2 regions of the Bradyrhizobium sp. SZCCHNR1043 genome follow, and region 2 is predicted to be linked to the other one. Evidence: riboswitches for the same ligand, from Rfam matches in the RefSeq annotation. Region 2 holds a riboswitch; the other holds the start of a gene.

Region 1 (5,610 bases), on a different contig from region 2:
AGAGCGGCGCGACGTCTCCGACGCTGGTGCCGCAGGCGCCCAATGGCAAGCTCAACGGAGCCGGTTCGGTTGCCAGGGGCCCGGCAACGACGACCAGCGAGTGGTCCAGCCCGGCGGTCGGTGATCCCAGTCCGGCGCAGATCCGCGACATCATGCACAAGGTCGGCTTGCTGTAGATCACGGGGCAAGCCGTAGGAACGGCATCAGACGTTGCACGACGGGCAGTTTGCGCATGAGCCTCATGCACGGACTGCCCGTCGTGTTAGTTTGTCGCACGATCGCGGCTTGCGTCGTCGGCCAAATCAAGCGCAGATTTCCGCCCGTCCCGCCTCACTGCAAGAGGGGCGTATCGCGGTCGTCACGAACGCTGAGGTGGGATGCGGTGGGCGTGTCGGATTGCGCGTGGGGCTTCCTCGCGCGGACGAGCAATTCCGGCACGCACGGTCAAGTCGCGCGGTCCTGATACCCCGATGCTGGTATCCAGCGCGATGCGCGCAAGCGCATTGCGCGACACGGTGGCCAAAAAGCCCGGCGCACCGAGGAGAATGCGAAGCAGCCGTTCAACCATCGCGCAGGGAAGGCCGGGTGTTCCGGCTCGTACCTGTGGTTCCTGCCGCCTGCATTTTTTCCGCAGGCGGGCCATGGGTGCGGCCAGCATCCGGCCTTCCCTGCGCCTCTTCGCTATCGGAGGCGATGCATGACGCATAGCTCGGGCGCAGATGCGCCGCGGGGATGCGCAGCCTTGTCTCAGCCGCCATCGGCTCTTTGAAAAGTGAAATCCCGCCACCCCAAGCTCGTCATGGCCGGGCTTGTCCCGGCCATCCACGTCCGTCCTCGTGCACGCCTCAAGCTGTGATCCTATCGTAGAGATCGTCCCAGTCGGGATTGCTCGCAATGATCAGTCCAATCTTCCAGGCGCGCGACCAATGCTTGATGTTGTGCTCCCGTTGGATCGCGCTCTGAATGTCGTCGAAGACTTCAAAGTACACCAATCGCTTCAAGCCATACCGCCTGGTGAAGCCGTCAACCAAGCCGGATCGATGCTGAAAGACACGGCGCACGAGATCGCTGGTCACGCCGACATAGAGCGCACCGTTGGGACGATTAGTCATGAAGTACACGTAGCCGCCCGCCATCTCGCCATACTGCAAGACGTCATGGCCGGGACAAGCCCGGCCATGACGGCGGAGAGAGCGGGCCGCAAACTTGAACGAGGCGCCCAGCGAATGTCGCCCCTGCCCCTACCGCCCCTTCTCCGCCCTGCTCAGAAGAAACACCCCCTGCTCGCCGAACATGTTCCAGAACCACCAGGGCATGGCGACGCGCAAGGGACGGCCGTAACTATCAAGTGCGACGGCGCGCTCCATCTTGACGCCGATCTCGTCGCAGAGCTGGACGAAGTCCTTGATGGTGCAGAAATGGATGTTCGGCGTGTCGTACCAGGTGAAAGGCAGATTGTCGGTGCGCGGCATGTGGCCGCCGACCAGCAGCTGCAGCCGCAGCCGCCAGAAGCCGAAATTCGGGAAGGTGACGATGGCACGGCGGCCGATGCGCAGGAGATTTTCCAGCACCGTCTTGGGCCGCCGCGTCGCTTGCAGGGTCTGCGACAGGACCACGTAGTCGAACGCATCGTCGGGATAATCGACGAGATCGGTGTCAGCATCGCCCTGCACCACCGCGAGGCCCTTGGCGACACAATGGTTGACGCCCTCGCGCGACAGCTCGATGCCGCGGCCGTCGATGCCGCGGCTCTCGAGCAGCTGCAGCAGGTCACCGTCGCCGCAGCCGATGTCGAGCACCTTGGAGCCGCTCTCGACCATGCCGGCGATCAGGAGATGATCGGGCCGATAGGCCAGCACCTCGCCGCCGGAGAATCCGTTCAGCGGCAGCACACCCTGCATGCTCATGTCTCAGCCTCCCGTCGCGACCTTGAGGCCGCGCGCCTTGCCGGCGGAATCGAGAAAAGCGCTGGCGATCTCGAAGAACTCGGGGACGTCGAGCAGGAACGCGTCGTGCCCCCTGTCGGTCTCGATCTCGGCAAACGACACGCGCGCGCTGGACGCGTTGAGCGCATGCACCAGCGCCCGCGACTCCGAAGTCGGAAACAGCCAGTCGCTGGTGAAGGACACCACGCAAAAGCGCGTCTTGATGCCGCGGAACGCCGCCGCCAGCACGCCATCGTGGTCGCCGGCGATGTCGAAATAGTCCATCGCCCGCGTCAGATAGAGATAGGAGTTGGCGTCGAAGCGCTCGACGAAGGACGAGCCCTGATAGCGCAGATAGCTCTCGACCTGGAAGTCGGCGTCGAACGAGAACGTCGGCAACTCGCGGTCTTGCATGCGGCGGCCGAACTTGCGATGCAGGGCGGCATCCGACAGATAAGTGATATGCGCGGCCATCCGTGCCACCGCGAGGCCGCGATGCGGATGAGTGCCCTTGTCGCCGTAGCGGCCGTGGTCCCAGTCGGGATCGGCCATGACGGCCTGGCGGCCGAGCTCGTGGAAGGCGATGTTCTGTGCCGAGTGCCGCGTGGCGCAGGCGATCGCGAGCGTGGCGAACACGCGCTGCGGATAGGCCACCGTCCATTGCAGCGCCTGCATGCCGCCCATCGAGCCGCCGACCACGGCGAACAGCGTGTCGATGCCGAGATGGTCGATCAGCATCGCCTGCGCCCGCACCATGTCGGGGATGGTGATGATCGGGAAATCGAGCCCCCAGACCTTGCCGGTCGCAGGGTTCAGCGAGGCCGGGCCGGTCGAGCCCATGCAGCCGCCAATCACGTTCGAGCAGATGATGAAATAGCGGCTGGGATCGAGCGGACGGCCGGGGCCGACCAGCGTCTCCCACCAGCCCGGCTTGCCGGTGACCGGATGACGGTTGGCGACGTGCTGGTCGCCGGTCAGCGCGTGGCAGACCAGGACCGCGTTCGACTTGTCGGCGTTGAGCTCGCCATAGGTCTGGTAGGCGATCTGGAACGGCGACAGGTCGACGCCGCAATCGAGCCTGAGCGGCTTGTCGGCACCGAACTGCGCGACCAGCGAGCTCGGATGATCGACCTCGTGCGAGCGCTCTTCGGGCGCAATCGTGCGCAGCGCGGAGGTGGGTTTCGGCGTCAGGCCTGTCATGTCTCTCACCCCGGCCATCCGGCAAGGGCTCCCGAACCACGTGACACATCAGGCCATGAAAAACCCGGCCTGAACTGGGGTTCGGCCGGGATCGATAACGTCCCCGGCCTGTTTAGCGAGTTTTTTAACGTGGCTGCAAGCCGGCCGGCTCAAATGACCACGGAACAGGCAGAAACTAGTCCCGCGGGCGCTCCTCGTCAAGGCAAGCTCGGGTTGACCGCCGATCGGGCGCCCCATGGCTGCAGGTCAGCCAAGCCTAGGCAGCACGAGGTAAACTTGCTGTTGCGCACGTCCCCCGCATCGGAGAGAACGGCATCCGTTCCAGTCCGCCGCGCGTTGACCCGCGGCCTGCGAAGAGTGACCCTGCCCATGTCGACCCCGCCGCCAGCCCCTCCCTCGCTCGCCGATTTGCGCAAGGAGATCGACGCGATCGACGAGCAGGTCCATCAGCTCCTGATGAACAGGGCCGACATCATCGACCGGCTGATCAAGGTCAAGAAGACCCAGGAGGTCGGCTCGGCGTTCCGCCCGGCGCGAGAGGCCGACATGATGCGGCGCCTGGTGCAGCGCCATCGCGGCATCCTGCCGCTCGACACCGTCGAGGGCATCTGGCGCGTGATCGTCTCGACGTTCACTTACGTGCAGGCGCCGTTCTCGGTTCACGCCGACGTGTCGGTCGGCGAATCCGCGATGCGCGATTCCGCCAGGTTCCATTTCGGCTTCGTGGTGCCTTATGTCGCCCATTTCAGCGCCCAGGCCGCCGTCGAAGCCGTGGCGCGCTCGAAGGGCGATCTCGCGCTGGTGTCGACGACCTCGGGGCATACGCCGTGGTGGATCACGCTGGAGCCCGCGGGCGCGCCGAAGATCATCGCGCGGATGCCGTTCATCGAGCGGGCCGACCATCCGGCGGCGCTGCCGGTGTTCGCGATCTCGCGCGTCGCGGACGACGCGCTGGTGCTGGAGGTCGAGACCTGGAGCATCCGCGTCTCCGGCTGGAATGCGCAGGTGTCCCGCGCGCTGTCGCCGCTCGCCGACGTCATCGCGGTGCCCGATACCGCCTTTGACGGCGCGGCGCTGTTGGTGTCGATCGAGTCGCCGTCGAACCTCGACAAGATCAAGGCTGCCCTGATCGCGGCGGGCGCCTCGGTGCGCTCGACGGCCCTCGTCGGCGGCCATGCGAAACGCTATACGGTTCCCAGCTGAGACGCCCCGCGCCAGTGATGATTTTCCGGAGTTGACGATGAACCGCCCCGTGCCGAATCCCGGCATCCTCGACATTGCGCCCTACACGCCGGGCAAGAGCCCGAAGCCCGAGCCGGGCCGCAAGGTGTTCAAGCTGTCGGCGAACGAGACTCCGTTCGGTCCTTCACCCAAGGCGATCGAGGCCTTCAAGAGCGCGGCCACACATCTGGAGGATTATCCGGAAGGCACCTCGCGGGTGCTGCGCGAGGCGATCGGCCGCACCTATGGCCTCGATCCCGGCCGCATCGTCTGCGGCGCCGGCTCCGACGAGATCCTGAATCTGCTGGCACACACCTTTCTCGGGCAAGGCGACGAGGCGATCTCGACCGCGCACGGCTTCCTGGTCTATCCGATCGCGACCATGGGCTGCGGCGCCAGGAACGTGGTTGCCGCCGAGACCGAGTATCGCACCGACGTCGACGCGATCCTGGCCGCGGTGACGCCGCGCACCAAGCTCGTGTGGCTCGCCAATCCGAACAACCCGACCGGCACCTACATCCCGTTCGACGAGGTCAAGCGGCTGCGCGCCGGCCTTCCCTCGCATGTCGTGCTGGTGCTCGACGCCGCCTATGCCGACTACGTCTCGCGCAACGATTATGAGTTCGGGATCGAGCTGGTCGCCACGACCGAGAACACCGTCGTCACCCACACCTTTTCCAAGATCCACGGCCTCGCAGCGCTCCGCGTCGGCTGGATGCTCGGCCCGGCGCACATCGTCGATGCCATCAACCGCATCCGCGGGCCGTTCAACGTCTCCTCGCCCGCGATGCTCGCTGCGGTCGCCGCGATCGAGGACACCGCGCATCAGCAGATGTCGAAGGCACACACCGAGACCTGGCGCAACTGGCTCACTGAGGAGATCGGCAGGCTCGGGCTGAAGGTGACGCCGAGCGTCACCAACTTCATCCTGATCCACTTCCCGACCGAGAAGGGCCGCACCGCGGTCGAGGCCGACGAATTCCTGACACGGCGCGGCCTCGTGCTGCGCGCGCTCGCCAACTACAAGTTGCCGAATGCGCTGCGCATGACGATCGGCACCGAGGAGGCCAATCGTCTGGTCGTCGAGGCTCTCAGCGAATTCATGAGGACGAAGTGAGCGTCGCGGGACGGTTCGAACGCATCGCGCTGATCGGCTTCGGCCTGATCGGCGGCTCGATCGCGCGCGCGGCGCGGCTGCAAGGCATGGCCGGCGAAATCGTCACCACGGCGCGTTCGGACAAGACCCGCGCCCGCGTGACCGAGC
Region 2 (5,610 bases):
GAGCCGCACCGTCTGTGCCAGCACCGGACCGATCACCCTGGCTGCGCCCTGCGAGGAGAAGTACATCGAGATCGCCAGGCCGATGAAGGCATACATTGGCGCTGCGACCTGAAGATAGTGCCGACCCGCGCTGCGCGCGCTCTCGTCCTGGGTGAAGATGTCGACCCACAATTGCGGAACGATCGCGATCAGCGTCGACAGCGCACCCACCGACGCGAAAGAGACCAGCCCCGCCGTCCAGGCGATCCGGCGGGCGCGCACGATTCTTTCCGCACCGATCGCCATGCCGACCATCGGCACCGAGGCCATGCCGACGGAGAACGCGACAGTGGTCACCATGAATTCGAGCCGTGCGCCGATGCCGTAGCCGGCCAGCACGGCGGTGCCGAACGATGCCAGCATGTGCGTGAAGATCGCGATCGACAGCACTGATTGCAGCGGCGAGAAGCAGGCGATGGCGCCGACCTTGAGGATGTCGGCGAACATCGCACGGCTGATCTTGAGGCCCCGCAGCTTCGGCCGGACGCGCGCGCGGCCGGAGAACAGATACCAGCCCATCACCGAGATGCTGACGCAGAACGCCAGCAGCGCGCCGGCGGCGACGCCGCGCATGCCGAGCCCGAGGCCCAGACTCAGCGTGCCGCCGAGCACGATCTGCAGCACGGCCGAGCTAAGGATCATGAACGACGGCAGCTTCATGTTGCCGGTGCCGCGCAGGATGCCGGCCATCGAGTTCATCAGCCAGGGCAGGATGGCGCCGCCGAAGAAGATCTGCAGATAGGCCGTGGCATGGCTCAGCACCGCGCCGCGGCCGCCGAGCACCTCCAGCAAGGCAGGTCCGAACACCAGCATGCCGATCATGAAGGTCGCGCCGAACAATAGCGCGATCAGCAGCGCGTGCGTGGCGAGGGTCGAGGCCCGTTCGGTGTCGCCGGCGCCGAGCGCCCGCGCGATCGCCGAGGCCACGCCGCCGCCCATGGCGCCGCCGGACATCGTCATGGTCAGGATCACCAGCGGGAACACCAGTGCCATCGCCGCCAACGCCTCGATACCGAGCCGGCCGATATAGGAGGTCTCGGCGATGACGACGCAGGTGCCTGCCGTGTTCGCGATGATGTTGGGCCAGGCCAGCGACAGCAGGGTGCGCAGAATGGGGCCGTCGACGAGCGCATTCCGAACCGGCTTCGCGATGGGCGGCAACGTACGCCCCTCGCCGACCGGACTGTCGGCCAAGCCGATCTCGGACATGCTCGCTCCCCGTTTGGCCGCGCCATCTGGCGGGACCTTTGTCGTTCCTCCTAGCACACCGCCGGGCCGCGCCCCGTGCAGCGGGCGCATTGGGGGTGCGCGGTCAGCGCGCAGCCGGGCCTAGAGGCGGAAGTGCTTGGAGAGCTTCAGGCCCTGGGCCTGGTAGTTGGAGCCGATGCGGCTGCCATACATCGCGTTCGGCCGGGCCAGCATCTTCTCATAGACGAGGCGGCCGACGATCTGACCGTGCTCGAGGATGAACGGCACCTCGCGCGAGCGCACCTCGAGCACCGCGCGCGAGCCCTGCCCGCCGGCGCCGGCATAGCCGAAGCCGGGATCGAAGAAGCCGGCATAGTGGACACGGAATTCGCCCACGAGCGGATCGAACGGCACCATCTCGGCGGCGTAGTCCGGCGGCACCTGCACGGCCTCCTTCGAAGCCAGGATGTAGAACTCGCCGGGATCGAGAATGAGGCTGCCGTCGGGGCGCGCCTTGATCGGCTCCCAGAACTCCTCCACGGCATAGCCAGCGCGGCGGTCGACGTCGACGACGCCGGTATGGCGCTTGGCGCGATAGCCCACATAGCCGTTGGCATTGCTGCCGGACAGGTCGACGGAAAGAGCGACGCCGCCGACGAGATCCGCATCATCGCGATCCACCAGCCGCTCGGCCTGATGCAGCGCGATCAGTTCGTCCTCCGACAGAACCGCGTCGCGGTAGCGGAAGCGGACCTGGGACAGGCGCGAGCCTTCGCGCAGCAAAACGGGAAACGTCTTCGGGCTGATCTCGGCGTAGAGCGGACCGTGATAGCCGGCTCCGATCATGTCGAACCGTCGCGTGCCGTCGGCGATCACGCGGGTGAACACGTCGAGCCGCCCGGTCGAGCTCTTCGGATTGGCGGCCGCGACGATGTCCTTCGGCAGCGCGAGACTCTCCAAGAGCGGCACGATGTAGACGCAGTTGGTCTCCAGCACTGCGCCGTCGGCGAGCGCGAATTCGTGCAGCTTCAACTCGTCGATACGCTCGGCGACCGTCGCGCCCGGCCCGGGCAGAAAGCTTGCCCGCACGCGATAGGCGATGTCGCCGAGCCGCAGGTCCAGGCTCGCCGGCTGGATCTGGCTTTCGACAAAATCGTATGCGGGGATGATCAGGCCAGCCTCCGCCATCGCCACGATCATGCGATCGGGGAGGATGCCGTGGGCGTCGGGGCTGAGCGAAAACGGCAAGACCTGATCCTTTGCAGGCGCCGGAACGGCGGCTTATCGAGCCTATATAGGGTCTTTTTACCGGTTATCCGATGGCTGGCTTGACGGAAAGGCCGGTTGCGACTATGAGCACGACTTATCCCGTGGTGATTTGAGCCGGCCGGCTTGCAGCCACGTTAAATAAGTCGCTAAACAGGCCGGGGACGATTGTGATCCCGGCCGTGAGGAGTTTTCCCAGGCCGGTTTTTTTGTGCCCATCGCTGGAGGCGGTGGTCACGATGGAGGTCACATGTCGAAGTCCCCCGCGAAGGCCCCGGCGTCGTTCGCCCGCTATCGTCCTGAAACCCGTCTGGTGCATTCCGGCACCTTGCGTTCCGAATTCGGCGAGACCGCCGAGGCGCTCTATCTGACGCAAGGCTTCGTCTACGCCACCGCCGAGGAGTGCGAGGCGCGCTTCAAGGGCGAGGATCCCGGCTTCATCTATTCGCGCTTCTCCAACCCGACCACGGCAATGTTCGAGCGCCGCATGATCGAGCTCGAGGGCGCCGAGGCCTGCCGCTCGGCCGCAACCGGCATGGCCGCAGTCACCACGGCAATCCTCGCTCCCCTCCGTGCCGGCGATCACGTCGTCGCCGCCAAGGCGCTGTTCGGCTCGTGCCGCTACGTCGTCGAAGATCTCTTGCCGCGCTACGGCATCGAATCGACCCTGGTCGATGGGCTCGACCTCGACCAATGGCAGAAGGCGGTCAGGCCGAACACCAAGTCGTTCTTCCTGGAGAGCCCGACCAATCCGACGCTCGACGTGATGGACATTCCCGCGATCGCCGAGATCGCGCACGCCCGTGGCGCGCGACTGATCGTCGACAACGTGTTCGCGACCCCGATCTGGCAGAGCCCGCTCGCGCTCGGCGCCGACGTCGTGGTGTATTCCGCGACCAAGCACATCGATGGCCAGGGCCGCTGCCTCGGCGGCGTGATCCTGTCGTCGGAGGCGTTCATCGCCGAGCACATCCACAATTTCATGCGCCAGACCGGTCCGTCGATCTCGCCGTTCAACGCCTGGGTCCTGCTCAAGGGCCTGGAGACCTTGGCGGTGCGCGTGCGCGCGCAGACCGAGACGGCGGCGAAGGTGGCCGACTTTCTCGCGGCGCATCCGAAGATCTCGCGGCTGATCTATCCCGGTCGCGAGGACCATCCGCAGGCGGCGACCGTGCGCAAGCAGATGCGCGCCGGCTCGACGCTGGTCGGCTTCGAGGTGAAGGGCGGCAAGGCCGGCGCCTTCCGCACGCTCAACGGCTTGAAGCTCGCGCGCATCTCCAACAATCTCGGCGACGCCAAGACGCTGGTCACGCATCCGGCGACGACGACGCACCAGCGGCTGACGCCGGAGGCGCGCGCCGAGCTCGGCATCAGCGAGGGCTTCATCCGCTTCTCCGCCGGGCTCGAGCATGCCGACGATCTGATCGAGGATCTGGATGCGGCCCTGAGGGCCGCGTAGCGAATGGCCGCATAGAGAATGGCGAATAGGGCGTACCGATTGCATCCTATTCGCTACTCGCTACTCGCTACTCGCTACTCGCTATTCCCTACTCGCCACTCTCACATCGGCCGATAGGTCAGCACGTTGGCCGGCGTGTTGATGCCGAGCTTGACCTGGCCGACCGAGCGGATGATGTCGTCGCCGAGCAGCTGGGCGAAGCAGGCGTAGCCCCAATCGCTCATGTGCAGACCGTCCGAGATCACGAACTCGTTGATCGGGATCGCCTGCCGCTCGTGCCAGTCGCGCATCACCTCGAAGCGGGGGAAGATGCCGGCGTGATGCAGCTCGGCGATACGCCCGAGCAGCTTGTTCATGCGGCTGGCGTTCTCCGAGCGCTCGTTGACGCGCGGCGAATATTGCAGGTCGACCAGCACGACATCGGAGGCCGCCGCCTGGATCTTGGCGACGCCGTCATCGACCAGCTTGGCGGTCTCGGCGGGATCGAGATCGCGCAGCACGGCATTGGTGCCGACCTGCCAGATCACGAGATCCGGATGCCGGTCGATCACCGACGTCTCCAGCCGCTTCATCATCTCCGGCGCATCCTCGCCGCCGACGCCGGCATTGATGACGCTGATGTCGACCATCGGATATTGCCGGCGCAGCTGCGCGGCGAGCCGATTCGGATAGGTGTAGTCCGGCGCGCTCGCGCCATAGCCCTGCGTCGACGACGAGCCGAAGGCGACGATGACGACCGGCAGGCCGGAGGCGAGCTTGTTGGCGACGTGCGGCAGCGAAATGAAATTCTTCTTGGCGACGCCCTTCGGCGTCAGGCACGGCACGCGGTTGAAGATGTCGGTGGCCGACTTCGCGACCTGCTTGACCTTGTCGATCGCCCGCTCGGTGATGCTGCGCGACGGCGGCGCCGCCACGACGGCCTGCCCGGCTGCAGCCGGCGGCTGTGCATCGGTCATGGCCGGCGCGGTCGTCGCCGCAGGCGGCGAGGTTGTGGTCGCCGGGCGCGCCACGGCGATCGGCCCGGGCACCTGATCGCTCGCCTGCGCCACCGTGACGTGACCGATGCTCGGTCGCAGCCCGCTGATCAGCGGAGCCTTTGGATCGGAGCTCTCCGCATCGGAAAGCGCGGCGGGCGCAGCCGGCGCTGCGCTCTGCGCCCGTAGCTTCTGCGGGCTCAGCGCGAGGGCGATGGCAATGGCAATGACCGCAACGGCCGAAAGCTTCTCCCATGTCCCGGAGACGCGGTGACACTCATTCGACGTCATGAACGACATAACCCTAGTTCTGCTGCGCCGGCCCGATATGCGCCGCGTCGATGATGAACTTCGACAGCGCCCGGCCGAGGCAGTCATGAACCTGCTTGGCCAGCTCGACTCCGTGCGTCGGATTGAACAGGTCGAAATCGCCCTGCTCGTTCCATTGCCGCATGATGGCAAACCGATCGAACAGCGGAATGTCCCGGTGCTGCGCCACCACACGCATGTTGTCGACATAGGGCGGCACGGAGATCAATGTCTCCGTCCGCGGACTGTATTGCAGGTTCATCAAGACGACGTCAGCTCCCGCTTTCTGCAGCGTCGCCACACCGTCGTCGACCGCCTGCCGGAACTCATCAGGATCGATCGACCGCATGGCGTCGACCGTGCCGGTCTGCCAGA

What was found. Region 2 has a riboswitch for S-adenosylmethionine ahead of QX039_RS31265 (O-succinylhomoserine sulfhydrylase). Riboswitches for the same ligand answer to the same signal wherever they lie in the genome.
Region 1: another riboswitch for S-adenosylmethionine. It lies ahead of QX039_RS31655 (homoserine O-acetyltransferase); the one in region 2 lies ahead of QX039_RS31265 (O-succinylhomoserine sulfhydrylase).

Annotation. Positions count from the first base shown of each region.
Region 1 covers NZ_JAUEYN010000024.1:7,789-13,398, reverse strand. The annotation lists gene QX039_RS31670 (S8 family serine peptidase) at 1-176, shown strand, start outside; gene QX039_RS31665 (GIY-YIG nuclease family protein) at 846-1,136, opposite strand; gene metW (methionine biosynthesis protein MetW) at 1,242-1,907, opposite strand; gene QX039_RS31655 (homoserine O-acetyltransferase) at 1,911-3,125, opposite strand; SAM riboswitch at 3,217-3,296, opposite strand; gene QX039_RS31650 (chorismate mutase) at 3,495-4,328, shown strand; gene hisC (histidinol-phosphate transaminase) at 4,366-5,463, shown strand; gene QX039_RS31640 (prephenate/arogenate dehydrogenase family protein) at 5,460-5,610, shown strand, end outside.
Region 2 covers NZ_JAUEYN010000023.1:2,890-8,499, reverse strand. The annotation lists gene QX039_RS31275 (MATE family efflux transporter) at 1-1,248, opposite strand, end outside; gene QX039_RS31270 (2'-deoxycytidine 5'-triphosphate deaminase) at 1,369-2,475, opposite strand; SAM riboswitch at 2,588-2,667, shown strand; gene QX039_RS31265 (O-succinylhomoserine sulfhydrylase) at 2,744-3,952, shown strand; gene QX039_RS31260 (SGNH/GDSL hydrolase family protein) at 4,054-5,217, opposite strand; gene QX039_RS31255 (SGNH/GDSL hydrolase family protein) at 5,231-5,610, opposite strand, start outside.